4 regions of the Solibacillus sp. FSL K6-4121 genome follow, and region 3 is predicted to be linked to each of the others. Evidence: riboswitches for the same ligand, from Rfam matches in the RefSeq annotation. Region 3 holds a riboswitch; each other region holds the start of a gene.
What was found. A riboswitch is a leader RNA that binds a small molecule or an ion and turns the genes downstream of it on or off. The one in region 3 is predicted to bind cobalamin.
Positions count from the first base shown of each region.

Region 1: linked by a shared signal. The riboswitch ahead of MHH95_RS00680 (DUF4430 domain-containing protein) and the one ahead of MHH95_RS11875 (glutaredoxin family protein) in region 3 are both predicted to bind cobalamin.
Region 2: linked by a shared signal. The riboswitch ahead of metE (5-methyltetrahydropteroyltriglutamate--homocysteine S-methyltransferase) and the one ahead of MHH95_RS11875 (glutaredoxin family protein) in region 3 are both predicted to bind cobalamin.
Region 4: linked by a shared signal. The riboswitch ahead of MHH95_RS06935 (ABC transporter substrate-binding protein) and the one ahead of MHH95_RS11875 (glutaredoxin family protein) in region 3 are both predicted to bind cobalamin.

Region 1 covers NZ_JBBOCS010000001.1:112,608-120,177, forward strand. The annotation lists gene MHH95_RS00675 (S-layer homology domain-containing protein) at 1-240, opposite strand, end outside; gene MHH95_RS00680 (DUF4430 domain-containing protein) at 307-4,188, opposite strand; cobalamin riboswitch at 4,352-4,549, opposite strand; gene MHH95_RS00685 (DNA/RNA helicase domain-containing protein) at 4,828-5,010, opposite strand; gene MHH95_RS00690 (hypothetical protein) at 5,154-5,408, shown strand; gene MHH95_RS00695 (type I restriction-modification system subunit M) at 5,693-7,309, opposite strand; gene MHH95_RS00700 (hypothetical protein) at 7,328-7,570, opposite strand, start outside.
Region 2 covers NZ_JBBOCS010000002.1:199,937-207,506, reverse strand. The annotation lists gene MHH95_RS10495 (sulfurtransferase TusA family protein) at 149-373, opposite strand; gene MHH95_RS10490 (YeeE/YedE family protein) at 387-1,436, opposite strand; gene MHH95_RS10485 (class I SAM-dependent methyltransferase) at 1,730-2,434, shown strand; gene MHH95_RS10480 (hypothetical protein) at 2,577-3,233, opposite strand; gene MHH95_RS10475 (RNA polymerase sigma factor) at 3,205-3,741, opposite strand; gene MHH95_RS10470 (DUF6176 family protein) at 3,888-4,235, opposite strand; gene MHH95_RS10465 (DUF2087 domain-containing protein) at 4,248-4,985, opposite strand; cobalamin riboswitch at 5,216-5,396, shown strand; gene metE (5-methyltetrahydropteroyltriglutamate--homocysteine S-methyltransferase) at 5,554-7,570, shown strand, end outside.
Region 3 covers NZ_JBBOCS010000002.1:478,859-486,428, reverse strand. The annotation lists gene MHH95_RS11895 (membrane lipoprotein lipid attachment site-containing protein) at 101-643, opposite strand; gene MHH95_RS11890 (hypothetical protein) at 676-909, opposite strand; gene MHH95_RS11885 (DUF2812 domain-containing protein) at 914-1,456, opposite strand; gene MHH95_RS11880 (PadR family transcriptional regulator) at 1,458-1,769, opposite strand; cobalamin riboswitch at 2,376-2,561, shown strand; gene MHH95_RS11875 (glutaredoxin family protein) at 2,708-2,932, shown strand; gene nrdI (class Ib ribonucleoside-diphosphate reductase assembly flavoprotein NrdI) at 2,929-3,291, shown strand; gene MHH95_RS11865 (ribonucleoside-diphosphate reductase subunit alpha) at 3,294-5,027, shown strand; gene MHH95_RS11860 (hypothetical protein) at 5,422-5,724, shown strand; gene nrdF (class 1b ribonucleoside-diphosphate reductase subunit beta) at 5,712-6,674, shown strand; gene MHH95_RS11850 (NAD(P)/FAD-dependent oxidoreductase) at 6,729-7,570, opposite strand, start outside.
Region 4 covers NZ_JBBOCS010000001.1:1,354,568-1,362,137, reverse strand. The annotation lists gene MHH95_RS06945 (adenosylcobinamide amidohydrolase) at 1-987, opposite strand, end outside; gene MHH95_RS06940 (FecCD family ABC transporter permease) at 987-1,994, opposite strand; gene MHH95_RS06935 (ABC transporter substrate-binding protein) at 1,978-2,934, opposite strand; cobalamin riboswitch at 3,075-3,266, opposite strand; gene MHH95_RS06930 (acyl-CoA dehydrogenase family protein) at 3,369-4,538, opposite strand; gene argS (arginine--tRNA ligase) at 4,823-6,490, opposite strand; gene MHH95_RS06920 (DUF1934 domain-containing protein) at 6,487-6,930, opposite strand; gene MHH95_RS06915 (diguanylate cyclase domain-containing protein) at 7,125-7,570, shown strand, end outside.

The sequences.
Region 1 (7,570 bases), on a different contig from region 3:
TTCCTTCACTACATTTTGATAATACGTCTCAAAATAATTCGCTGGCACTTGAGCCTCGCCTCGTGCTAGACCGATTACAACCCATTCATCACCGTACGTTGGATTTGGCACTTGCTTCACCATGTACTGAGCGGCTGAATTATAAGCATCAACCGTATTTTTTGCCTCTACTTGCTGTAGCGGTACAAATGCAAGTATCGTTAGTAATAGCACAACGAGTATTTTATTCAATTGCTTCATTTTTTCCCCCTCTTTCATATGGCAAAAGTCCATCATAGATCTATGATGGACTTTCGACTTATAGTTTTACATCAATCCTGCTTCATTTAATGTACGTTTTAAAATTTTCGCCATTTGTGCACGTGTTAAAGAACCACGTGGATCAAATGAACCATCCTGTTTACCAGTCATAATGTTTAACTGCGCTAATAGTGCAACATCCTGCTTGTACATTGCTCCAATTTGCGCACCGTCCTTATAAGTTACTTCGCCATTTACAGATGGCTTCTTCTCTACGTAAGCAAGTACGCGTGCCATAAATGCTGCTGCTTGTTGACGTGTAACGTAATCTTTTGGATCGAATGTTGTATTTGTACGACCAGTTGTAATACCTGCTTCGTATAAAGCTGTAATCGCCTGTTCATACTCTTTCCCAACTGTATCCGTGAATGGGTTCTCACCTAACGCTTTTAAACCTAATGCACGGGCAATCATCATCGCAAATTGACCACGTGTAATCTTACTTTGTGGCATAAAGTTGCCGTTTGATCCTTTAATTACATAACGGTTTGCTAAATACGTGATTTCATCTTTATTGCTGAAATTTGCAATATCATTGAATGTCACTTGCTCAGTTGATGTTACAAATGTTCCACCTGCTTTTGTGAACACGGTTGCTTTACCGTCTACAATTAAATGCGGTACAGCTATTAACGCACCGTTCTCTTCTTGTAAAATAACGATTTCTCCATTTTCTGCTGCATTTGATGTTGCATTAAATTTACTATTCACTGCCGCAATAAGTGTAGACTTTACATTGCCATTAGCTACAGCTACTTTATTTGCTGCATTAACAAGGAACGTTAATTTCACATAGCCTGATGAGAATGCGAATGGCTTTGTTTCGCCTTTTTCATTCATAATCTGAATTGCAAATGTAATTTTCCCATCTTGTTCCTCAACTTTTACAGATAATTTTTCACCCTCTGCAAGTGTTACGTTTTCAACAGGAATTGTTAGTACTAAACCTTTTGGGGTTGTTACGATTACTTCTTTTTCCCCCGCTAAATCTGCACCTGTTAATTGTGTTGTAAAGATTTCATCCGTTTGCTCTGATTCTTCTGTTGTTGGTGGTGTTACTGTTGAACCTTCACCTGTTGAACCGCCACCTGCACCTGCTGAACCGCCACCTGGTGACCCGCCTACATCTTCACCTAAATCAGATGTGTAGACCCAACTTACAACATCGCCTGCTTTTAATTGATACACATCTGCTGATACTTCTGGGAATGCACCGTTAACGCTGAACATCCAGCCGCTTAATTTACCACGATCAAACTCGTTAACGCCCGCAATACCTGCAACATACATCCCCATTGATGTTTGTCGTGCATTTAACGCAATATTTTTTGCCTGTGTAACACGTTTTAATAAATCAAATGCTGTTTCATCTGCTAAAATTTCAAACTGCTCACTTGGTAAAACAACTTCTGATGCAGATACAGTGATCGACATCGTTACCTTACTATTCGTTATTACTGGTGGAGCCGTTGCGCCGCCATCTGTACCTGGTTTCCCTTGATCTGGTTTCCCTGAATCAGGTTTCTCTGAATCTGGTTTTTCTGAATCAGGTTTTTCTGGTGTTGGAGCTGGAGTTACTGCATTTTCTGCTACTGTATAAAATGTTGATTTTCCATTTAACGCATCCGCTAAAGCGATATACACTTGCTCTAATGCCATTAAATTCGAGTTTGTTTGCGACGCCTTATACAGTACGCCACCATCTTTTAGAATATAGTTATCTACTAAGTGACCTACGATATTTACGTAGTCATCACCTTTTTTATAAGACCATTTTGTTGAGAATAAATCTTCCCCCACTGCTGCTAGACCTGAAATAATCGCTGCCATTGAGTTCGAGTTATCTGTGAAGCCTTTTGCTTGATAGTTCGCATGTACAGCCGCTACCGCTTTGTCAATCGCTGCTTTTACTGCTGGGTCATCTTTAAATGGTGAAAGTGCAAATAATGTCCACCCTGTTGCATCGTTATCACCAAAATAGCCTGTTGTTTTATTTTGTAAAGCTAAAATAGCCTCGATCTGCTTTTGTTGGTCATACTCTGCATTAGCTAGCTCTAACGCGATTAAAGCGAATGCTTCACCCCAAATTGTCGAGAACAGACCGTTTTCCTTTTGCATTGCTAATAAATCTGCTACTTGATTGCGCCCTTTAATGTTTAATGGATCTAAACCTAATGCTTTTGCTGCAATAATTGTGCCCGCAATCTTATTTGTATCATTTTGTGATGCTTCTAACGGGGTTGTAAAGAACGTACCTGCAGTTGTTGGTGCAGTTGTCCAGTCGTATGTGCCTGCATTGACATTTGCTGCCTTCATCGCTGTTAACATCCAAAATGCGCTATGTGATTCATTTACACGTGCCGTTACAGTTTCTTTATTTGCTTGTAAGTATGTTGCGCCTAATTTTAATGCATCTTCCGCTTTTTTACGGTTTTCTGCTGGTTGCTCATCTGGTGTAACCAATAATGATTCATACGTACGAATAATGCGAGGGAACGAGGCAAGTTCTTTATTGCCGTTATCCGTCAAAATAGTACCTGGTAAATCTTTTGTAAAGCGAAGTTCATAATTTCCTTCTACTACTTCCACTGCAGGAATCGTTACTTCACCTTGTGCATTTGTAACATATTTTTTTCCGTTATATTCAACAGTTACGTCTGCTAAATCCGTTATATGTGGTCCTGAAATATGCTCATACAAGTAAGATACTGTATTATATTTACCTGTCACTTTAATTTTTACGTCTGTACCTGCCACTACCGTTGTTGGCATATCAATGATTGGATTAAACGTAATTTTATCGACAGATTCAGCACCTGAATACATGATTAAGTTGTACTCTGGGAATTCATAATTTTCTATAACTGAAGATGCATTAATATAATCCCAGACAATTGTATCGCCATTTTTAATTTCAACGTCTTTTCCATAAACATCTGGATATTCCCCATTTACTTTGTACATCCAGCCACTGCCTACACCTAGGCCTTTTTCACCGTCTACACCAATATTTTTAAAGTAGCCCGTTGAGTCGCTGTAGTCATACGTAATTTTATGGGCATCTAAAATTTGCTGTGTTACTTGTGCAGCATTAATTTTACCGTTACCTTTAATTTCAAAGTCTTTTACATTTAGTACTGTACCTGCAATGCCTTCAACACGGAAATTCACTTTTAAGTCATTTACAGGTTGAATTGAATCGACAACTTTTACTGAAATTTTTTGCTCTTGTGCACTTAATAATGCAGGAGCTAGTAGCTGTAATTCATATGTACCAGGTGCCGCTTCAATTGCTAATGTTAATTGTTGTTCGTCCTGCTTAGTAATATTTGTAATTGTTAAACCATCTGGCGTTATCCAATTTTCTAATGTTGCTGCCTGTTCAGTAAATAAATCCCCTTTTACAGACACTTCAACAAGTTTCTCGCCCTCTTGTTCAGACGCCTGTGCCTCTAACATTGGCGATAAACTATAATAAACAGATACTATATCATCTGCTTGAAGTTCATAGCTTCCTAAACCAAGTTCAGGTGATTCACCGTTAATCGAATAACCCCAACCATCCCAATGACCTAATGAACCCGATACTAAACTATTAATTGATTTTACATACGGGCCATAATCGCTAGTCACGACTTCAAATGGGATATTTGCAGCTGTTAATGTTTGCTGTAACGCCTCAAGTGCACTTGCTCCCTTTGTTACGGATATATTGGAGTTGGCAATAATATTTTCTTTTAACCCTTTTACTTCTAGTTGCACACTAATTTGTTCCACTTGTTTCTCTAAATTTTCTACCTGCTCAGCATCTACCGTTGCTGGCGCTATAAGTGATACCATTAGAACAAGTGTTAATGCTATATGCAACCACTTTTTCCAAAAATCCATGCAATAAACCTCCTGAAAGTTTTTCATGAATAATGTTTTGCCATTAACCCAATACAAAAAAAAAAGCCATTCCTCAAATTGAGAAATGGCGGAAAACAGAAAAAAGCATATAAAAATACCCGTTCATCTATTTGCCGTACATTCTCCTTATTCCGAAGAGAGTTAATACGATAAAAATAAGTCAGGTCTCCTGGCTCGTGTATCATGTGCAAGCCTTCCCATTGACTAGAGGCATTTTTCCTCATTTAACAGTGGCATATTTTACACAGTCTTCTACACTTACAGTTGCGGATACAGCTTCGGTTTCACACCGAATTCCCTATTATGCTCAATTAAGAGCAACCTATTTCTGCAAAACATATTCAATTGGAATTTATTTTAACACAAAAATATGATTAGCATAGTACTTTTTTCAGAATACTATAAAAAAGAAATTTTTGAATTACTTAACTGTTTAATTTTACTTGACGGTTACATATGTCCGTTTTATTTATAATTAGCAAGTTTATATCGTAATAAAGGTAACTTGAATAAAGAAAAGGAGCTAATTTTTAAGGATTCCCCCCCTCACAGGCATTGGAAAAAGGGTATTAAACAAGAGACCAACTCCCATTCAATACCCCTAATCAAGCAATTCATTTAAATGTCTTCTCTTTGAAATGAAAGCAATTTATCTCGCAGCGCTTCATCACTTGCGTAAATATAGAGCCCTTTAATACCACGTTTCATTAAAATATTGATGGAATTTAGGACAATCTTTTCTTTCGCTTCAGTAACATTGGCAATACCCTCTGTACCTGTATAAGCACCCTTATCCGTCAAGATTGCTAAAGTTAAGATTTGGATGAAAAAAGTTAAAATTGCCTGAAAATTTTATTGATATTATCAAACAGTTAATAGTCTTCTTGTATAATTTACCATATAATTATAAGTGTAATATATTATTATTGAATGGAGGAATTTACATGATTGGGTTAGAAAAATCGATTATTTATGAATTAGGTACATATGAAGCCGAAGTTTATGACGTTGAAGTTTTTAATTACGAAGACGTAACCATCTCCATCACTTTAAAAAAGTATATGGAACAACAGTATTCTGCGGATTATATTATTGAGGTAGAAGATCAAATAATAAATGGCGTAACAGGTATCTTCTCCACTAAAGAAGAGGCTTTGTTTACTGCTGAAAAGTTTATATTGGAAGCATTGGTTAACTAAAATTTTTAACCCCCTAAACACTGTTCTTTTCTATTTGAGGATAATGCTAGTATAAAGAAAGTTCAAAACGTTTACGTCATTCTTTCATTAAAACAACAATGGACATATACACAAATAGCACTCAAGTAGCAGCTAATGATGCAGTTATCAAAAGCTCATAAATTACATTGTAATTTTAAATTATTTTAGTGGTGTTTTAAATACTCTTCGTTGAAATAGTAAAAACATCAAAACCTCTGTTTTTTAAAGGTTTTGATGTTTATTGGAATCATTAATTTACATGATTATTTTTCTAAAAGATCAATAAATTTGCTAAGTTCATTTTTAGCTTTGTCAGTTGTTCCATTCAATTCACTCATAAGCTCAAACAATTTCTCATATGAATTCATAATATCTACTTGAACTTCCTTCAATTCTTGAGCCACTTGTGAAAGTGGAATAACTTCTTCTTCTTCAAACATGTCGACATAACGTGGAATGTTCAAATTGTAATCATTTTCTTTGATTTCATCCAAAGATGCCACGTGAGCATATTTCTCAACGTCTACGCGGTTACTGTAAGTTTCTATAATTTTGTTGATATTTTCAGGAGAGAGTTTGTTTTGGTTCTTGCCTTTTTCAAACTCATTTGAAGCATCGATAAATAAAATATCTTTATTTTTTCGAGCTTCACGACCTTTGAACACTAGCACACATGTGGGGATACTTGCCCCATAGAACAAATTAGCTGGCAATCCAATAACTGTATCTAACAGATTGTTGTCGATGATATTCTTACGGATTTTCCCTTCAGACGCACCACGGAAGAGTACACCATGTGGCAACACAATAGCCATTGTTCCAGCTTTATCTAAATGGTACAGTCCATGAAGAACAAAAGCATAATCTGCCTTAGATGCAGGTGCTATACCATAACCCTTGAAACGTGAGTCTTTTTCTCGGTCAACGTCTTTTGTATCCCATTTTTGAGAATATGGGGGGTTAGCTACGACCGCGTCGAACTTCAAAGGAATTTGTGTGCCATCTTTTTCAGCAAACGGCCAGTCAGCATCAAGTGTGTCTGCACGATTCAACTCCATATTTCGATAGTTAACACCATGCATCATCAAGTTCATGCGAGCTAAGTTATAAGTCGTAGTATTCAACTCTTGGCCGTAAAAATCAACGCTTCCTTCTTCATCACCATTTGGCAATTCTTTTTGAACTGTCAAAAGAAGTGAACCTGATCCCATTGTAGGGTCATATACGCGGAATTGATCTCCAGTAACATCTGCATTGATCGTGACAATTTTCGCCAGTATTTGACTAACTTCATGAGGTGTATAGAATTCCCCACCTTTTTTCCCTGCATTGGCAGCAAACTGTCCAATCAAATACTCGTATACGTCACCCAAAATGTCACGTCCTGAATTATCTTTGAAAGTGAACTCGTTAATCATCAAAACGATATCATTCAAAGCCTTCGCACGTTCATTTGTACTTGAGCCAAGACGTGTGTCCCCGAGGTTAACATCTGAGAATACGTTAGCAAATTCAGCTTCAGCGACTGCGTTACGTTTGGCATTTGTATTGAATGAGTCAAACATGTCTTGGAAGTCACTAGCTTTGATTTTGTGATTTTCAATTTTTGATACGATTTTGTCCCAAGTATAGGCTGGATCAATCGCATATCCGATACCTTTACTAATTTCTTCAAGGTAATCCTCTTTTTCAGTGTCATCTGTCACTTCGTAGAACTCTTCCAAATCATTGACTTTTAAGTATTCATCCTGATTTTCTGATAAATAGCGATAGAACATAAATGGCAAAATATAGTTCTTGTACTCACTTGCATCCATTGTACCACGCAGTTTGTTAGCCATTTCCCATAGCTTCGATGTAATATCTGTAGCATTACTCATTTGTGTAATCTCCTTTTCTTATACAAACATTTGTTGAAGTAGTGATTTCTTTAAATCTTTGAGTGAATTTAACTCACGCTGATGAAGGGTAATAAGATTCGTCAAATGATTAAAAAAGGCAACTATTTTGTTTTGTTCATCAATATCTTGTGATATATAAATAGTACCTTCAAGAAATCCTAAATCCGTAATGTTAACATTGTTTCTCGCACCAATATTTACCAACGGACATAAATAAGCATCTAGTCTACCTTTATCTTC
Region 2 (7,570 bases), 280 kb from region 3:
TGCTAAAATGGAAGCAATTTGTTCTAATATCACCTTTCAATGTTCTAATATCACTTCAAGTTTTTCTAATAACTCGCTTAATTGTTCTAATAAAATTTAAACCCCTACAAAAAAACAGCACCTCAAAATTCGAGATGCTGTTAATTCATTATTTTTTCTTAATTGTAATTGTCCAAGATGCTTCGCCTAATTGCTCATAGTTTGTTACTTCATGACCGTCTTCAGCTGCCCAACGTGGAATGGATTCTGTACCTTGTGTACAGTCAAATTGTACTTCCAGCTCATCGCCTGTGTTTAAGTCTTTGATTGCTTCTTTTGCTTCAATTAACGGGAATGGACAAACCATTCCTAATACTTCTAATGTTTTCTTCATATAAAATCTCTCCTTATGCACGCGCTGCTGCACGTTGTTTTGATGGACGCACAAATACGAAATAAGATGCTGTCCATGTTCCCAGAATCATAAATGTTAAAGCCGTCCAGCCTGACCAAGTCATCATAGAAGTCATAACTAAACCATTACCAATCGAACAGCCGCCTGCAAGACTAGCACCGAAACCCATTAAAATACCGCCGCTAGAGCTTCGTACAACTGTTTTTGTATCAGGTGTCCGTAAACGGAATTCACCGCTCATTTTTGCTGCGAAATATGAGCCGAAGAAAATACCTAATACAAGGAACACACCCCAGTTAATAATATCTAAATCTCCTGTTACTAAAAACTGGAGAAGGTTTGCTGAAGGTGTTGTAATACCTAGACCGAAAATACGTCCTGATGCCGCACTTAACGGCCACGCCAATGTCGCAATTAAACCGATTAAAACCGCAGTCACATATGGATTCCAGCGTTTTTCAAATAAAATATGCGCTAAGCCTGTTTTCTTTGGCTTTAAGCTTGGAATCTTCACACGAGGTTTACGTAATTCACGGTAAACAACGAATGCTACCAAGGCTACAAACGGAATGACTAAAAACCAAACATTAATGCCGAATGTTTCTGCAATTGAATCTGTACCGACAACCGGAGTACGTGCATCCACTGTAAATTGTGCCAATGGACCAGACTTCATGATTGCTGCCATTAACATATAAAACGCCAATGCGATCCAGCTCCCGATTAAGCCTTCCCCTGCACGATACCAAGTACCTGTGGCACAACCACCTGCAAAAATAATCCCTATCCCAAAAATAAACGCGCCTCCTATTGTTGCCCACAATGGAAACTGCCCTACTGTATACTCAAACGCACCTGCGCCGATAAGTGCAAACACACCTACTGCCTGTATGGCAATCGCAACAAGTAACGCATAAAACATGCGATTATCTTTTGCGATGTACATATCGCGGAAGCCACCTGTTAAACAAAAGCGTCCACGCTGCATCACAAAACCTAAAAGAGCACCACAAAGGATACCCGTTAATGCCATCTGTAACATAATTATTCCCCCAAATTTTATTACCTAGTTTATCTATAGGAATATAATATAATAGTTTTCTACTATAATTCAAGTACTTTGATTAAATATTTGTTAACTTATTAATTTAGTTGGTTTTAATATTAGCTAAATACCGTTTTCTCCGCATCCCCCTCATAAAAGAACCATCACTTTTTACTGACATATGATACAAAGAAATATTTCGTTCACATCGTGGCTTGTTTTAATAAGTGTAATCCCTTCTGGAAACGGGCGAATTGTGTGAATTATTTCATTATTAAAATTTAAAGTAGGTGAAACATATAAAAAATTCCTATTTAGAGCTTCTCGCAGAACTTGGAATTGGTGGTGCACACCCTGGCGGAATTAATCTAACAGAAGAAATATTAAAAAATGAAAATATTAACAGTAGTTGGCACGTTTTAGATGCTGGTTGTGGTACTGGTCAAACAGCAGCTTACATTTCACAAACATTCCAGGCGAAAGTGACAGCGCTTGATTTTAATCCGACAATGGTTGCAAAGGCCAGACATAGAATGAAGATTAATAATTTGCCAGTAGAAATATTGGAAGGCTCTATTGAAGATATCCCTTTACCAAATGATCATTTTAATTTTATTATTTCTGAATCTGTCCTTTCATTTGTTAATAAACAAAAAGCAGTAAGTGAGATTTACCGCATATTGAAAAGTGGTGGACGGTTCATTGCTGTAGAACCAACGTTGAACGAACGACTTGACGATGCCCAAGAACAAGAAATCATGCAGTTTTATGGTCTTGATTCCCTACTTATGGAAACGGACTGGGCGGATTTATTAAAACAGACTGGCTTTGAAAATATTCAAATAAAGCATCATACTACAATTGAATCCGAACCCGATTTTCATTACTCCAATGAAATTGACCCCGCGCTTTACGACGTCATGAGAAAACATTTGGACATTATCACCAAATATCAGGAAACTTTTAGTTATCGAGTCTATACTTGTTCAAAATAAATATCCTGTTATAATCACGCTAATAAAAAAAAGACCGTACCATTTCATAAGAGGTACGGTCTTACTTATATTTATCTGGAAATTATAAAAGTGTTTCAGAGTGAATAATGTACTAAATGTTTCGAAACTATAGCCTCACGTTTTATTCGATATACTCTAAATAATCGCCTAAGTAAATCTTCTCTTCAACAACATCACCCGCTAAATTTTCATATATAACATATAAATAAGCTTCATCAAGCGCTGCTCTCAAATCGGCTTCACTTATGTTTTTTGCATTAAATATGACTCGGAATTCATCATGGATAAAATCTTCTAAATCATTATTTTGGGTAGAGCCACTTCCCGTTGCATAAACATTTTCCCCAAAATTCACATGGAAAAAATCTGCCCAATGCTGTGATAATTCGAAATGCACTTTTTCACCAGTCAACTTTTTTCCGTAATAAGTATATAACAAAACTTTATAATCCTTTTTAAATTCCTGTTCAGGTGTTATTCTTTCATTGTTCATTAATATATCGTTTTCTAATACTGGACTTACCTGTAGGATTAATTCATCATCTAGCACTGTTGTGGGAACTTTGTATTGAGAGCTTAGCGGTGTGACACTTTGTAAATTCGGTGCTAGTTGAGATAATAAAAATAACAGCATTGCCGAGACAACAATTACGGTAGGAATGAAGACAAATTTACGCATATTCTTTTTCTTTCGGTTTTGAATCTCCTGTATCACTCTTTTTTCTACAAATGCTGCACTTTGCTTCGTATCAATCCCGTACAATCGTTTCTTCGTCATGTGAAAGCACCTCCCAGTTTTCGCTAGCCAGCTCATTTTTCAGCAACTTCTTCGCCTTTGTCAGTCTTGTTTTAACTGTACTTTCAGGAATTTCAAGTAACATAGCAATGTCCTTAATTTTCATTTCTTCAAAATAAAAATACATAATCGGCTCTCTCCATTTGACTGGCAAAGCTAAAATAGCCTGCTCAATCAATTCATGTTCGTGTTGGAGAACAAGCTGATTTTCGTGTGTTGAACGCTTTAAAATCTCAATTTTATCCTTTAGTAAATGGCTACGGTATGCCCAGCTTTTTAAATAATCCTTTGATTTATTAATCGTCATTTTCGCTAAATATGCACCGATTTCCCCTTGTTCCTCATAGTTTGCTTTATAATGAAAGGTAATAAATACATCTTGCACAATATCTTCAGCGGATTGTGCATTTTTTGTGTAATAATACGCAATTCGTATTAATTTTTCGCTATAGTATTGCATCAAATGTTCCAACTGTAATTTACGCGACATGCTCATCCCTCCCTCATACTGTTAACGAGGCTCGATTTAGAAAAGTTTTCACATTCCTGTTTATTTGGAAATAATACCTTACTAAACACAAAAAACAGCAGGAAGGTCATCCTACTGCGATCACTATAGTTTTAATGATTACTTCTTTAAAAATCCATACTAGCACGGACTTTTTCCGGAACCATCACAACTTTTGTATTTAAATCTACAGAACCAAAGCTTGCATCAATGTATTCATCCCAATACTCAAGATGTCTTTTATCTATCCAGTGATCGGACTCATCCACATCCACACCGCCTTCTCCACGAACCGAATACCAATATAAATATTCTTCGCCATTCAGAACTTCATGAAAAATTGTTTCCACATACATTTTTTCACCTTCCAGCGTTACAAGTACATCATCCATATGTTCATTCAAAAAGTTTAGCCATTCCTCCACTTTAGAAGATTTACCGGGTCTTACCCGAAAGCGAGTTAATTCCACATTCATAATAAAATCCCCCTATTGTTTCAGCCAATACTCCGAACCATCATTACTGCGCTCCATAAAACCATATTCGATCAAATGACGACGAAGCGATACAAAATCTGCATTGACAGTTTTTAAAATTTCATTCACTTCCTTTTCATGATAATGGATCCCCTCTTCAAAACGCTTTAAAATATGCTGTAAAATAATGAGCTTTTTCTTTTCCTTACTTGGAATCGTTTCAATGCCACCGTCTAATCCATTTTTGAAATATGTCGTTAATACTTTCTCGCGTTCTTGTTCCTCTATACTATAGCGTTCGTCCACTTGTTTCGCCCCCTTATGAATTGCATAGTGCTCCGGGTTTTTCATGAGCTGCATTAACGCAATAAAAATTTTCGCCTGCTTTTCCTTTTCACGTAACTTGAAACGATGCTGACGAACTGTTGATACACTTGTTAAACTGCTTTTTTCGACTATTTCCTGATCTGACTTGCCTTCAAAAAAGTACTGTAGCATTTCAATTTGCACATCCGATAAACCTGTTACCTTTTTATCAAGTGACAGCAATGCCTGAAACGACGATTTATGTATTTGTCCGATATGCAGCTTTATCGTACCTTCTGCTGTAAAAAACCGTCCCTCATGTTGAAAGACTTCATGAATCCCAAATCTTGTCTCGCAAAATAAACATTCGTAATGGCCATCTTGAAGTTCATAACCATTCACTAATGTATTTACCGAAATGTTTTGAATATCCAAAATAATCACCTCTATAAACATTTATAATATATATTCGTTATTTTGTAAACAAATTAATTATTCGTTTACTATACAAGTCGAATTTCAATAAATACTTTTTACATCCTTTACACGTTATTTCAAATGTTGATTAAAAGCTGTCTTACGTCTTTCTTTTTACCTTTTTTACTGAAAATTCTATATTTTTAGCGACCGAGGTATACAATTATGGTTCCTTTTATGCTATAGTTTGTACAATTACATAACGTGTAAGAAAAGGTACGCACATTGTTGTGCGTTTAAAAGGGAAGTTGGTGCAAATCCAACACTGTCCCGCAACTGTATTACGGAGCAACTCTTAAAAAGCCACTGTTATTTAACGGGAAGGTAAGAGGCGCGTTGATGTTAAGTCAGGAGACCTGCCTTTTTCTAGTACACACCCGATACCTACGTGGAAATAGGTGGTGTTCTGTGCGAATAAAGCGTCAATTATAGACGTTTATTTTACTATGCATAGATAAGTCCTAAGCTGTTTCCAAGTCACATTGGAAACAGCTTTTTTATTTGGGTTATGTAAATACATGAGGAGGCTTATCAAATGAATATTGTTAGTAATGTTATCGGTTACCCTTATATTGGAGCTACCCGAGAATGGAAACAAACTTTAGAGAAATTTTGGAAAAAAGAGCTTGATGAGGATGTATTTGAAGAACAGCTAAAAGCCATCCGCCTGAATCGCTTGAAACGCCAACAGGATTTAGGACTACAGTTAATTACTATCGGGGATTTCACAAAATACGATCGGGTACTGGATTTAGCAGTGATGTTTAACATCATTCCTAAACGCTATGATGTGCTACCAAATGCTTCTTCGTTAACTACATACTATGCAATGGCACGTGGTACTGACGAAGTAATAGCAAGTGAAATGACGAAATGGTTTAATACAAACTACCATTACATTGTTCCGGAATATGAAAATCAGGAATTATCCTTAACAAATAACTACATCTTACAACAGTTTGAAGAAGCTAAAAATGAGCTAGGCATTATAGGAAAGCCAACAATTATCGGTCCTTATACTTTCGTTGACTTAGCAAAAGGGTATGACGATAAAACACGTGCCGCCTTCTTTTTAAAGTTAATTCCGCTATATGCACAGGTAATCCAGCAGCTTGTAGATGCAGGTGCTGATTGGATTCAAATTGAAGAACCTTCTTTCACTAAAAACCTCGAGGAAGATGAGATTTTATTAATCGAAGAAGTTTATAAACAATTAACTGAAGACGTACCACACGCAAAAATACTAGTACAAACTTATTTTGAGGCACTAACTTCATTTGAGCGCTTAAGTAATCTACCTGTTGCAGGTATTGGCTTAGATTTCGTACATGGTAAAACAGAAAATATGAAATCGCTTCTGCAACATGGTTTTCCTAAAAATAAAACATTAAGCATCGGCATAATTAATGGTCGGGATATTTGGTCAGCTAATTTAGCTGAAGCTGTTTCTACAATAAGTACCGTCAAGCAATTAAGTGGTGTAGAAGATTTATGGGTTAGCTCTTCCTGCAGTCTACAGCATGTTCCTGTTACAAAAAACTCAGAACAAAATCTTCCGTCTGAATTATATGATGCCCTTGCTTTTGCTGACGAAAAAATCCGCGAAATTGCGCATTTAACAAATTATATTCAGCATGGAACGTGGGTTAAAGAAGGTATCGTCGCAAATAGTATTAAAGCGATTGAATCTTTAGCGACACATCCCATACGAAAAAATGAGCAAGTTAACAATTTAGTTAAAGGAATTAAGGATACAGATTTCACACGTACTGTTCCATTTAAAGAGCGCCAAGTACTGCAAAAGAAATCATTAAACTTACCTGACTACCCTACTACAACAATCGGCAGCTTTCCTCAGTCTCAGCTAGTAAAGAAAACACGGGCGGCATGGCGGAAGAAGGAAATAACTAACGCTCAATACGCAGCCTTTGTAAAGGAAGAAACTGCACGCTGGATTCAAATTCAAGAAGAAATCGGATTGGATGTACTAGTACATGGTGAATTTGAACGGACAGATATGGTGGAATACTTTGGAGAACATTTAACTGGATTTGCCTTCACGAAAAATGCTTGGGTTGTTTCATACGGTTCACGTTGTGTTAAACCACCAATCATATACGGCGATGTTGAATGGACACATCCAATGACTGTTAAAGAGGTCGTTGAGGCACAGAAGCTTACATCAAAATATGTAAAAGGCATGCTCACTGGACCTATAACTATTTTAAACTGGTCATTTGTTCGTGATGATATTCCAAGAAAAGAAGTCGCCTACCAGCTTGGTTTGGCAATTCAGCAGGAAGTTAAGGCACTAGAAGATGCAGGAATTAAAATTATCCAAATTGATGAACCGGCACTTCGGGAAGGACTACCTTTACGCAAGGAAAATTGGGATGAATATTTACAATGGGCGGTAGATTCGTTTAAGCTGGCAACATCAAAAGTGGCGGTAGATACACAGATTCATACCCATATGTGCTATTGCGAATTCAATGATTTTATAGCTCCTATCCGCGCTCTGGATGCAGATGTTATTTCATTGGAAACTTCCA
Region 3 (7,570 bases):
TTACTCAGTAAATTGTGCCATATAGCGTATGTAAAGAATTTGTAGATTATAATCGCAACTTACCATCAATCAACGCTCCAGCTTACTTTCAAAAATGCTCCTAATAATTCCGCTCCTGTCTTTCGGAACTATGAAAAAGCTCGACTAACTTTTCAAATACTTCATCTTCCTGATTGACTACTTTATAAGCGTTTGGCATAAGACCCTCCCCACTTACACTTAATATATTATGATCCAAATCTACTGCGACCGCAGGACCGTCTAAATAAAAATATTGGGGACGAATAATCCAAAAATCATAATCTTCATCTTTTTGATAAAAATCCTTTTTATAAAGCTTCACTTCAATCGATTTTATATAATTCAACAACTCTTCTTGTTTTTCCTCTGATAATGTATAATCCGTTTGTGGATAAACATCCTCTTCTAAATTCTCATAATATGTAGCAAAAGCGATTTCACGATCATCAAACTGACCTTGGAAAATATTTTCAAGCTTGTTTGTGTTCTTTTTCATTTCCGCCTCCACTCGTTCAACTAGTGGTGCTTCTGTATCGATGACTCCTTGGCCCTCCATCTCATTTTGCTCACTACACCCAGTTAAGACGAGCATGGTGAATAGGAATGGTAGTATCTTTTTCATAACAAGCTCCTTTCTATCTATGCTTACTATATTTAATCATTCGTAGATTCTGGTACACCTTTTCTCATGAGTTGCTCATATTTTTTTGTTTTGTACTTTTTTAAAATAAAGGAACCAATTACTCCGATATATAACGAGAATAAAAACACAATTTTATAATCTTGAACTTGCTGGCGATAAATATCAAATGCAGCTAAAATTAATGGGATAATTCCAAATAGTGACATGACAAAGAATATATTATCGAGTGTTTTCAAATGTTTCATCTCATTACCTCCCATGTTGTAATTGACGTACTTTTTTATGAAATTTGTATAAACCATAGCTATACCATATAACTACTGGTATCCCCATAATAATAAGAGCATTTAACCAATCGTAATCAAAATAAAATGTTGCAATATATGCGCCAATTACTGCAGCAGTAAATCCAATTACATAAAAAGACATTATATTACGACGTCTTCGTTCACGGTCAATGAGTGATAATTGATCTGAATAAATATCCTTTCCCTCAATTGAGATGAAAATATGTTTCATATAATAATGATTTTTTGCAATTAGCTCCCAGCCAGCTTCAAGGAAAAGCTCCTTATAGTCATCAAACTCTTCTTTATCTTTTAAACTTCTGAAATCAATTTTGTATCGCATATTTACAGCATCTAAATCAACTTGAAATACATAATAGTTTTCACCGATTTCTTTTTTATCGTAATCTACAAGACGCCAACCGCTTTGGGCAAGCTCGTTTAACCATTGTTCTTCAGCTTCAAATGAATTAAATCTTTTATTCAATGTTCGTGTAATTGCCATCTTATCCCTCACCACTTAATTTGTATGTAAATGATAATAGCTTTTCATAACGTCGTTGTTCATCGATTAGCGCCTCTTTTCCTGCATCTGTAATGGCATAAATCTTTTTCTTTCGGTTGTTTAAATCCACACCAACGACTTCAATTAACTTTTGTTTTTCAATATTTTTTAATACACCATAAAGTGTTCCAGGTGCAATTTCATACTGCCCTTCGCTTACCTCTGAAATTGTTTTAATAATGCCATAGCCGTGTGTCGGTTCTTTTATTAATGCTAATAAAATTAAATACGTTGGTTCTGATAAAGGAATCATAGGCCCTCCATATATTGACTGTCGATATATCGATACTCAAATTTTAAAATGTATATATATCGAGTGTCAAGATACAAAGTAGTATTTACTGGGAATTTTACTAATAATAGGGTTATTGCTATGAGTTAGATGTGGGGAGAGAGATTGAAATGCGGAATGAGATAAATAGCGGAATGAATTTCCGTTATTTATAAAATTATATAAAAACTAGTAAAAGTAAGGGAAGGAAGTTCCGTTATTGACCTAAAAAACATAAAATTTCAGGGTTTTATTTAAAATAAAGGTAAAACGTTCCTTTATTTCAACCTAAAATGAGCTACATCCTTTGAATAACGGTAAAGTCTTCCGTTATTTTAGGGTCCAAAAGTGATAAAAAATGTATCACGTCAATTTAGCGCTGTCTTGCCGTAGCTCATCAACCATTAAAGTGAAATTTCACTAGAAACCCCCCCAAAATTATGGTTATTCACTTCACGATCATCTTTTTGACTTGGATTAGATGTTATTTGCTATCTTTCTCTCTAAAAAGTGCCATTAGCTGTTAAACGTTTATTTCTTCCCTTTACTTTTACTTTGGAACGGCTTATACTCAATTCACAACCATATATTGTGTTTTTTTATCACGGTACTACTAAATGTAGTTTAAAAGGGAAGTTTGGTGCAAATCCAACGCTGTCCCCGCAACTGTAAATGCTGACTGAAGACTAAAATTGCCACTGTGCCACGTGCATGGGAAGGTATGTCTGACGGATGACGCAAAGCCAGGAGACCTGCCATGTTAAAACTACGTACATTTCTTCGGGGAATAGGAAATGGAGGCGCAATTTTTCCATTTACGTTTCCATTTCAGGCTATCCTTTTTTCCCGGGATAGCCTTTTTTATATTTTCTTTAGAACGTACAGCACAATAAATATCAATATAGCGAGGGATTCTATTAATGAAACTTTATACAAAAACTATTTGTCCAAAATGCCTATGGGTAAAATCTGAGCTTGATGCTGCCAATTTGGAAGTCGAAGTCATCAACATTGACCAGGATGAAAAAGCTAAGCAGAAAGTAATCGATGCGGGTTTTCTTTCCGTACCTTTATTTGAAGTAAATGGTGAATTTATTGCAGAGCCAACTTCCATTATTAACCGAATTTCTGAAATAACGGCATGATTATTTATGCTTCACGAACTGGCAATGTACGATACATCGTGCAAAAACTTGGCTTACCTGCGAAGGATATAGCCGATGTGGATAAAATCGATACGCCGTATCTTCTATTTACATATACGGATGGATTAGGCTCTGTCCCCCCTATCGTCGACCAGTTCATGACTGCGAATTACAATCAATGCAAAGGAATTATCGTAAGCGGGAACCGTAATTTCGGTCATGCCTTTTTTGGACGTGCAGGCGATTTATTAGCTGCACAATATGGCATTCCGTTAATTGAAAAACTAGAATTACGTGGGACTCAATCCAACTACTTAACCATTAAAAATTACTATTATTCCCTTTGGAAAGAGGTTTAATGATGAAACAATATTTAAAATTAAACAATGACATATTAAATCGTTACCGCGCTACCGGTGAACTGGATTTAGCAAAAGATAAAGAAGCAACACGCCGCTATTTCCTGGAAGACGTGAATGTCCGCTTACGCTACTTTATCGATATTGAGGAAAAAGTACGCTATTTAATTGATGAAGGCTATTATGAAAAGGAATTTCTTGAAATGTACTCTATGGATTTTATTAAACGGATGTATAAAAAAGCATATTCGTACAAATTCCGTTTCCCCTCGTTTATGAGTGCTTCGAAATTTTACGATAGCTATGCGATGAAAAGTAGAGACGGGAAAGAAATTCTTGAAAAATATGAAGACCGAATCGTTATTATTGCCCTTTATTTAGCACAGGGTGATGAAGCATTGGCGGAAAGGGCCATTGAAGCGGTCATGACTGCCTATCAGCCGGCAACACCAACTGCTCTTAACAGCGGGAAAAAAGCGCGTGGCGAACTAGTATCATGCTTTAAGCTGACGATGGACGACACAATGAACTCGATTGCCGAAAATATCGGCTATTGCCTGGAGCTTTCCCGATTAGGGGGCGGTGTCGGAGTAAACTTAACCGATCTACGTCCACTAGGTGATCCAATTAAAGGGATATTAAACCGTGCGAGTGGGGTTATGCCAGTTGCGAAACTTCTGGAAAACTCATTCTCTTATTCAAATCAGCTTGGTCAACGAAATGGTTCAGGTGTCGTCTACTTAAATGTTTTCCACGGAGATATTGAGGCGTTCATCTCTTCCAAAAAACCAAATGCTGATGATAAAATCCGCCTTGCTACGTTATCGACTGGCATTATTCTTCCTGATATTTTCTTTGAACTGATGCGCCGTGATAAAGATATCGTCTTGTTTAGTTCTTATGACATTTATAAAGTATACGGAAAACGCATGTCTGAAATTTCAATTACGGAAATGTACTACGAGCTATTGGATAATCCAAATATTCGTAAGCTTAAACGATTAAATGCACGTAAATTATATACGGAAATCAAAAAAGCGCAATTTGAATCGGGTTATCCGTTCGAGATATTTGATGATAATGTTAATAACGCTCATCCGTTAAAGGAAATCGGTCGTGTGAAGATGTCCAATCTCTGTACCGAAATACTTCAGTACCAGCAAACAAGTATCGTTACCGATCAAAATGAGCCGAATGAATATGGCCTCGATGTTTCTTGTAACCTAGGTTCAATCGACATTCATGAAGCAACGAAAGTTCAGGATTTCGGTCAGCTTGTCGATACAGCGATGCGTCTTTTGACGAATGTTTCAACTATGACAGATATCGTCAACGTTCCTTCTGTATCTAAAGCGAACAAAGTAATGCACTCTGTTGGATTAGGAGTTATGAACTTGCATGGACACCTTGTACAAAGCGGAATCCGTTATGGGTCAAAAGAGTCCATCGAATTTATTGATGCATTTATGGAAGCATTGAACTATTATTCATTAAAAGCTTCAATGGAAATTGCGAAGGAAAAGAACGAAACATTTTACCGATTTGAGGAAAGTAATTATGCAAGCGGGGTTTATTTTAAAACCTATCTAAACAAAGAAGAAAAAAAACTTACGGCCGAAGTGATTAAAGCACTTGGGGCTACACCGAATATTACTCAAAATATGTGGGTTGAATTGAAAAAACAAGTTCAAAAATATGGACTGTTCCATAGCTATCGACTGGCAATCGCGCCTTAACTGACTAGGGCTTTCATTGTTGTAAAACAGTGTCAAAACAAGTGAAATTGCTGGAAAGCCGTAAAGCCAAAAATACGACAACGGAATTGGAAACGATAAACGTGAACGTTGCGAAAGCAGAAAGAAATTTTTGGATAGCATAAGGTGAAAAAAAGCATATTTTGTGAGGTTGTAATTCTCGCTAAATATGTCCTAAGTGCCTATACAATCGGTAATCAGCAGCCAAGCACCTTTCTATGAGGTGAAGGTTCAACGACTATAATACTTGGTAGGCAAAAGCCTATATTGTATAGTCTACTCCCTTTTAAATATCAGGAAACTGAGGGTATTAAGGACAGGCAGTATTTCCTACATCCGCAGCTGTACGGCTTCCATCTCCCCTGTTACAGAACGTGTGGAAGTTCGTGACTATGCGGACAGCCGTACAATTTATCCGATGCCATTTTTAACAAATGACAATGAGGAACTTTATACCGAAGCCTATGATGTAAATCCGTATGAACTGATCGACCTTTACGCAGCCGCGCAAAAGCATGTTGATCAAGGCATTTCCATGACGCTTTACGTAACGGACCAGTGGAACACAGAACAATTAGCAAAAGCCTACATTTATGCGTGGACGCGTGGAATTAAAACCGTTTATTACGTACGCCAACGTTTACTTACAATTGAGGAGTGTGTCGCATGTCAAATTTAACGTATAAAGCGGTCAACTGGAATATCCCAACAAGTGAGCTCGCACGCATTTTTTGGGATCAGCAATGGAAGCAAATCTGGTTTCCCGAGGAGATCGCGGTCAGTAAAGACGTGAAACAATGGAAGGAATTCGAACACCAGGATACATACAAAAAGGTGTTCGGCGGCCTGACATTGCTTGATACGGTACAAACGAACATCGGGATGAATGAAATCGCCAAGTACACACCCGATTTTCAGGAGAAAGCGGTGTTAACCGTATTCGGATCTTTTGAAGCAATCCATGCAAAGTCTTATTCATATATTTTTACAACACTGTGTACAAACACTGAAATCGACGAAGTTTTCGAATGGGTGCAAAAAAATGAGTTTCTTCAATATAAAGCAAACCGCATTGGCGAAGTATACACAGCTATAAAAGAAGATGACCCGGAAAGCTTATGGAAAGCAATGTTCGCTTCAGTTATGCTGGAAAGCTTTTTATTCTATTCCGGCTTCTTCTACCCGCTTTATTTAGGAGGACAAGGTGTTTTAAGAAATAGTGCGGAAGTGATTAGTTTAATCTTGCGTGACGAATCAATTCACGGAGTAGCGGTCGGCTTTTTCGCCCAGAATATTTTCAAAACGTTCTCACCAGAAAAACAGCAGGAGCTTACTTTGTGGGGCTATGAATATTTACTCGATTTATATCAAAATGAAATGAAGTATACCGATGATTTATATGCAGAAACAGGACTTTCTCCCGAAGTGAAAAAATACGTGCGCTACAATGCGAATAAAGCGCTTATGAACTTGGGGCTCGATACGATGTTCCCGGACGAGGAAGTCAACCCGGTAGTGATGAACGGGATTTCCAATACTGGCTCAACGTACGATTTCTTCAGTCAAAAAGGATCTACTTATGCCGTTGCTAAAGTCGCCCCAATTACGGATGACACGTTTAAGTTCTAAAAAAGAAACGCTATACCAAAATTCCGGTATAGCGTTTCTTCCTATTTAATAAGTTCATTTTATCCATTCTTTAAAAATCGGGTCATGTGTTGAAACTATCGGTTGGTAAGTCGCGCCTTCATGTATATATTGAAAGGCTGCATTTACTGCTTGCATTGCATCATGTGTTGCGCCGTGTATAAGCTTCAGTTTACCTTGCTCATAGCGGGCATCACCTGCTACAAAATATCCGCGACAATTTGTTAAGCCATTATCTCTTTGCGCAATGCATCCTTTGAAATCAATGGTACGTTTTTTTGAACCAATATGGCAAAAGACAGCCTCATATGCCCAATCATTAAAATCCGAGAATTTATAAATTGGAATGTTATTGTTGGCAAGCCCGTCCATTAAAATAGGCTGTAAATTCAACTCTTTGTCGGTATATAATGTAACCGCATTTCCATACCCCATTAACTGAATTGCCCAATCTGCTGCCATCGGTGTATGTCCGATCACTGCAATTGGACCGTCATATTGTTGGTAAGCTGGCGGGTCATACTGTATTTTTCCCGAGATGTGCGCATGTTCGATCCTTTTTACCTCATTAAATCCATTGCCGGTTGCCGCTATGATTGTTTTAGCTAGAATGGTTTGCTGTGTTGTCATTACATAAAACAACTCGTCACTATTTTCAATTTTCTCAACAATTTCTCCAAGTAACAAATTAGCTTTACTTACTTTTAACTGTTCAATCAGCGCTCGTTTATAATCACGCGCTAAAACGCCAAACTGACCAGGAATATCATAAATTTCATAGTCTAAAAATAAATTAAGTCGACCACCTAGTTCATGATTGCCTTCAATTAATACTGTGTTCATCCTTCTAGATGCACTATAAAATGCACTGAAGATCC
Region 4 (7,570 bases), on a different contig from region 3:
TTGTAAAAATTGCTCTGTTTCTTCTTTTACATTGTATATATCATATTCCGGAGCAATCGCCCGGTTTAAAAATGTATCATACCAGCCTATTCCCGCATTATGTACTGCCGAAGAAATAACTTTTAATGGGGATGGAGAAATATACTTAACATACTCATCTGTTATTTTGAAATTATTTTTATTTATAGTCGATTGTTTTTGTTCTAATTCATTTGTTGGCATCATTGTTATTTGTGGCTTTGGTAGTTCAGGATGTGGATACGTCACCACACGCGCCTGGTAGACATCGGCAATTTGATCTTGCATGATGACTTCATGTGGCTCACCAAAAGCTCGTATTTCCCCATTTTCAATTAAAAGCAGTTCATCACAATATAGCGACGCCAAATTAATATCATGAAAAATTGATACAACCGTTAATCCATTAAGTTCGACTTGCATTCGAATCATATCTAAAATTTGCTTCTGGTGAGCAATGTCCAAATGATTTGTCGGCTCATCCAAAAGAAGCAGCTCCGAATCCTGAGCTAGTGCCTGTGCAATAAATACACGCTGTTGCTCACCACCTGAAAGAAACTCCAGATGTCGATTTCTATAATGCGAAACCCCGGTGCTTTCCATTGCACGATTTACAAGGTTTTCATCTTCCTCTGACCATGTGGAAAAAAAGCCCCTTTGATGTGGATATCTGCCCAGTGAAACAGCGTCATATACACTGTTCGTAAATACACTGGCGTTTAATTGAGGAAGAACAGCCATCTTTTTTGCCAATTGTTTATTATCGTAGCTATTAATCGGGCGATCTTCAATCAGGATTTCCCCCCGTGTAGGTTTTAAAACGCCACTGATCATTTTTAATAATGTCGATTTTCCACTACCGTTTGGACCAAGAATCCCGAGGATTTTACCTTTTTCCACGTGAAACGTCATATTTTTCACAATCTGTTTTCCGTCATAACCACCTGACAATTCGTTCACTTTTAACACTATGCAACAACCTTTCTACGTTGCTTAAAGAAAATATAGGCAAATACCGGTGCACCAATAAACGAAGTAATTACGCCAATTGGGAGTTCTACAGGTGAGATGATGGTCCGTGATACTAAGTCGCAAATGACGAGTAGACTCGCACCGTTTAAAAAGGATAATGTCAGTAAATGTCGATGATCGGCTCCAACTAATAGACGAATCATGTGCGGTACAACTAAACCGACAAAACCAATCGTACCGGATGCTGCTACAGCAGACCCTGTTAAAATGGAGCCACCTGCTAAAATCATATATTTACTGCGCTTCACATTTACCCCTAAGTATTGAGCACGTTCCTCTCCGTATATCATTGCATTCAGTTCACGGCGATTGAACCATATAATACTCGTACCGATAATCATGAATGGTAAAATCATATTTACATATGACCAGCCGCGCATCGATACACTCCCAAGCAGCCAACCAATAATCGCTCTAAGCTCTTCCCCCGTTAAAGCAACCATTAATGAGATACATGAACCTAAAAACGAGCTAAATATAATTCCTGTTAAAATTAACGTTTCCATTTTCATTGAACGATCCACAAGTCGGGCAAATGATAATACAATGACCATTGTACATGCGGCACCTGCCATGCTGAATACTGGTAATGTAAATGCCCCAAGAAACGGAATCGAGATACCTAAAAAAATTGTCATAACGGCTCCGACTGATGCACCTGATGAAATCCCTAACGTATAAGGATCGGCCAAAGGGTTTTTTAATAGCCCCTGGAAAGCCGCCCCTGCAATCGCCAGTGATGCACCAACGATTGCGGCTAAAATTACCCGTGGCATTCGAATTTTCCACAGTATACTGTAAGCTATCGGATCTGTCGTTTTATCCCATAATGTCGAAAGGGGGATATTAACCGTTCCAAATGATACTCCGATCCACAAGCTACAAAGAAGCAATGCAATGGAAGTAACATAAGCATATATATATTTTCTATTCTTTAAATACATCTGGATAAATTGCCTCACCTAGTGATTCAATACCTTCTACAATACGTGGACCTTGGCGACTCGTCGTATCCCCATCTACGACATGAACATTGCCATTTTTAATTGCATCCATTTCGTTATAGGCAGAGTTATTTACGATGCTTTCATAGTCGTTTTCATATGTTACGATCACTTCGTCCGGATTACTGTCAACAAATTGCTCAGAGCTATACATCGGCCACCCAAGCTCTTGTACTGCATTTTCTACATTTAATACTTCTAGCATTTCATTAATAAATGTCTCCTGTCCCGCTGCATATAAGTCCGGCTCTGTGCCCACTACGATAAACACAGATTTCTCTTCTAAATCAGCCACTTTAACTTCAATGTCTTGAATTCCTTTTTGTATGGATGCAATCATCTCTGTTGCCTCAGCGGTTTTCCCTGTTAATTGCCCAATTTGTTCAATAGTCGTATATGTTTCTTCAAATGTTGTAGTATTTTTCACTACAAATACAGGAATGCCAACTGATTCAAGTTGCGCAATACCTTCTTCGTTAAAGCTATAAAGACCTGATTCATGAGCTACTACTAGATCTGGCTGCAATGCAATCAATTGTTCCAAGTTAAATTCCATCCCACCAACTTTTTCTTTTGTCTGAACTTCTTCCGGGTAATTATCATTGTCAGATACCCCAATAATTTGTTCATTTAAGCCTAAGCCAAATAATATTTCTGTATTGGATGGAATAAGGGAAATAATGCGTTCAGGAGCTTTTTCCACTGTCACTTCTTTGTTTAAAGCATCCGTTACCGTTATAGGGAACTGTGCTTGTTCCTCAACAGTTTCTATCGATTGTTGAGCTGTATCTTTTTCTACTGCTGTTTCTTCAACCCCACACCCTGCAAGGAGCATAATGGAGATAATTCCTGTTGAAGAAAGTCGTTGCCAAGTTTTCATATGTAATTAATTCCTCCTAAAATTGTTCTAACCTGTAATTTTAAACAAAAATAAAAAGCCTCCTACAAACTAGGAAGCTTTATGAAAGCAAATAAATTCAAATAAAAAATTCATTTACCACATCCTATCCGCGTAGGCATTAATCGGGCATTATAAAGGCAGGTCTCCTGGCTTATGCATTAACGTTTATGAGCTGCCTTCCCGAAAATTTCAGTGGCATATAGCTCAAAACTAGCAATTACAGTGGCGGGACCGCATCGGATTTGAACCGATTTCCCTTTTACTTCTTACTTTAATTAGATATAGTAAGAACCTTTATAGTACATATTTAATTAATAATATTATTATAGCGGATATTTCATTAATTGTATGCAAAATTACCAAAGTTTCAGATAATTTGTTTATAATTCAGTTTCTGCGTATTAAATAACAGTTCATTCTTTTGTTTTTAAATTGTTTTCAATTGCTGTCTCTGCTAAACGCTTAATTGTAATGTCATCCATTGGTGGATTGTGTAAGCCTGCACGTACATCACGGTAATAGCGTTGAAGTGGGTTGGAACGTTGAAGGCTCTTTGCGCCAACTAAACGCATCGCTTTATCAACGACTTCAATCGCTGTATTTGTCACAACATGTTTAGCAATATTGATTTCGTTAACTAAGGTCGCCTTCTTCGTCGGGTCATTATACAGTCTTGCTACTCCATAAATAGTAAAACGAGCTTTTGTTAATGCTAAATCCATTTCTCCGATGAGCGTTTGAACATTCGGCAATTGTGCAATGGTCCCTTGAATACTATTTGGTGAATGGCTATTCGCAAAATCAACCGCATAATCACGTGCTGCCTGTGCAATCCCTAAATAAGTCGCTGGGATAAGCAGTAACCAGCCGTTCAACTTAAAGCCTGTTGTATAGTTTGGGATTTCCACTAAGTTCGTCTGATCAATACGTACATTGACGAGCACTAAATCATCGCTTCCCGTACCGCGCATTGATGCCACATCCCACGTGTTTTCGACCGATACTCCTTCAGCTGTTTTCGGAACAAGGAAAAACCCTAACTGATCCTCATCTTCAATCCATGCAGATACTAAAAAATAATCGAGATCCGGTGCACCGCTCGTATAGTTTTTACGCCCGTTAATTATATAATGTTCGCCATCACGTTTTGCGGAAGTCGCCGGACGCCCACCACGCACTGGACTTCCCATCGCAAACTCACTTACTGCACGATTTACTGTCGCACCATTTGCAATTTCTCCACCAAACCAATCAAGCTTTTGAGGATTCCAGTAACGGTTTTCAAAAATCTCGCCTACATTTTGAATTGTCCACGAAGCTGCCAACCCCGTACTTCCGCAATAGCTTGCCAACGTTTCATGTAGTAAAAGCGCATCATATACGGTGAAGCCATCTCCTCCGTATTCCTTTGGCAACGTTATTTTTGTATAGCCAATTTCGCGTAGCTTTTGGAAATTTTCAAATGGAAATGTCGCTTGCTCATCTGTTTGTTGAGCCAATTGTTTTATACTCTCTGAAATTGTTTCGAGCTTTTCCAACCATTGTCGCTGCTCGTCCGTTTCAATAAATAATTCCTTGCTCATGAAAAGCACCACCCTCGTCTGTTGTCTTACGTAGTTATTTCATCAAATTAATAGTACGTTTCAGAAATTTACAAGTCAATAGATATCCCTAGTTTCTTTGTAGGGATTTATTCACTTAATAAATAAGGGGGTAATTTCCAATTTAAAGTGGAACGGTGGCGGGAGAAAGGAGAACCTTTACAACAAAAGGTAGAAAGGCTCAGTTAAAAAGTAGAAACATCGCATTTCGAAAAAAAACACCCTATTTTCCGTTAATAGAAAATAGAGTGTCGTGAAATTTTGGATTACATTTTCTCAGGTGCACTTACGCCGATTAATTTCAACGCATTTGCCAATGTTGTTTTTACTGCTGTAATTAACGCTAAACGAGCTTGAGTTAGCTCTTTATTGTCTTGATTTAATACTTTTTCTGCATTGTAGAAGCTGTGGAATGCTGCTGATAAGTCTTGGATATAGTTTGCGATACGGTGCGGTGTGCGGTGTTTCGCTGCATCTGCCACGATTTGCGGGAATGCACCAACCTTTTTCAGAACATCTTCTTCTTTTTCTGCTACTAGTAAGTTTAGGTTTTCCAATGATGCCTCAAAACCTTGCTCGCTTGCTGCACGTAAAATAGATGAAATACGTGCATGCGCATACTGTGCATAATACACTGGGTTTTCATTTGATTGTGATACTGCTAAATCTAGGTCGAAGTCCATGTGTGAATCCCCTGCAGTTTTTACAAAGAAATAACGTACTGCATCAAGACCTACTTCTTCCACTAACTCACGCATTGTAACAGCATTACCTGTACGTTTACTCATTTTAAATTTCTCACCGTTTTTGTAAAGCTGAACCATTTGAATTACTTCCACTTCCAATGTTTCACGCTCATAGCCAAGTGCTTCAATCGCTGCTTTCATACGTGGGATATAACCGTGGTGATCGGCACCCCAAATATTGATTAATTTATCAAATCCGCGACGTAATTTATCTTCATGGTAAGCAATATCTGGTGTTAAATATGTGAATGAACCATCGTTTTTAATTAATACGCGGTCTTTGTCATCGCCAAATGTAGTTGAACGGAACCAAGTTGCTCCATCTTCATCAAATACATGTCCATTTGATTTTAGTTTCTCTAATGCAACATCGATTTTGCCGTTTTCATATAATGAAGTTTCAGAATACCAAACGTCAAATTCAACACGGAAGTTTTTAAGATCGTTTTGTAGTTTTGCTAATTCTAATTTTAAACCGTGCTCACGGAAAAATTTGAAGCGTTCTTCTTCTGTTTTGTCCAAAATTGAAGCACCAAATTCTTCAGCTAGCTTACCTGCAATAGCGATAATGTCTGGACCGTGGTAGCCATCTTCCGGCATTTCGGCATCCATGCCTAATGCTTGTTTATACCGTGCCTCCAATGAGTACGCTAAATTGTTGATTTGATTACCTGCGTCATTAATGTAGTACTCACGAGATACATCAAAACCGGCAAAATCCATAACGTTACATAAAGAGTCCCCTACAGAAGCACCGCGGGCATGTCCTAAGTGTAAGTCGCCTGTTGGGTTCGCTGATACGAACTCGACTTGTACTTTTTCACCAGCTCCTGCAGTAGAACGACCGTAATTTTCACCTTGTTGGAATGCTGCTTTTACTACACCTGCTAAAAAGTCTTTACGAACTGTGATGTTTAGGAAGCCAGGACCTGCGATTTCGATTTTTTCGATATCTGTCCCTTCTGTTTTTACATTCTCTAAGATGCTTTCTGCAATGGCACGTGGTGGCTTTTTCGCCAATTTAGTTAATTGCATCGCTACGTTTGTGGCGAAATCACCGTTTGCTTTGTCTTTTGGTGTTTCCAGGTGAATATTTAGTTCTGTGCCAGCTTCGACTAAGCCTGCCTGATTGATCGCCGCTTTTAAAGCGTCTTTAATCGATTGCTGTAATTGTTCTACTGCATTCATGAATATACCTCCGTAAATTGAATTTCCAATGTGTATTGTCCGACAGAATTACCGCCTATTATAAGATCATATTGCGTTTTAAAACGCCCTGATACTTTTTCGCTTTGTGTTACTTCAATGGCTAACTGATGTGTATCGGTAACGATTGGCAATGATCCGAATGGACTTTCATAATGTCCATTTTCCCGTAAACCCGGATTTAAGGGAAGACGCATGTTGACACCACCGCTTCGCATTATTAAGGCTTTCGCTTCATCTAGCTTTATCGTCGTTTGAATTCGTGTCTCTTCCTGAATTTCTTCATAGCGTAAATAATGATTTGCGCCTTTTTCTACACAGTTGCCTTCCAGCCACATTTCATATTTTTCAAGCTCGCCCTCGGTAGGAATGATGGAGGAAATTAGCTTAATTTTGACTGTTTTCCCATTCTCGTTCGCCACAGCAGTCAGCTCCTATGCATATATTTCTATAACCTTTTTATTATAGGATAAGTTCATCTCTTTAAGCAACATCGAACTTAAACTTTACCTTAGTACTTTTATCATCTAGTTTTGAGTATTTTTTCGTTATTTAAATCATTTTTATAGTATTTTGGGTAGAAAAGAGTAATGATTATTTTATAAAGGAGTTAATTATGTTTATCGAAATATTGTCTTATTTTTGTATATTATTTACTTTTACTCTATTAATTTACTGGCCATTTATCAATCACTTTAAAATTACGCCATTTATAGACCGATCTATTCCTTATGTGACAGGCATAAAATTCGGTGTGACGGGGCTAATTTTAACCTATTCCGCAATTCATTTAGTTGACGGTGTATTGGTAAATTCCCAGTTCATATCTGTTCTGTTCAGTGGTTTATTAGGCGGACCCTTGGCGATATTAATTAGCGGACTTATTATAGGGATTGGTCGCTTTTTCTTTTCAGAAGGAACGATGGTTTCATCAATATTTAACTATAATTTTATTTTACTCGTATTGTTCCTGTTTCTCCTTACACGAAAATATGAAATGACTACTAAAACCGTTTTCATATATTTTTGGCTTTGTTTGGTTGAAACGATTTTGATTTCATT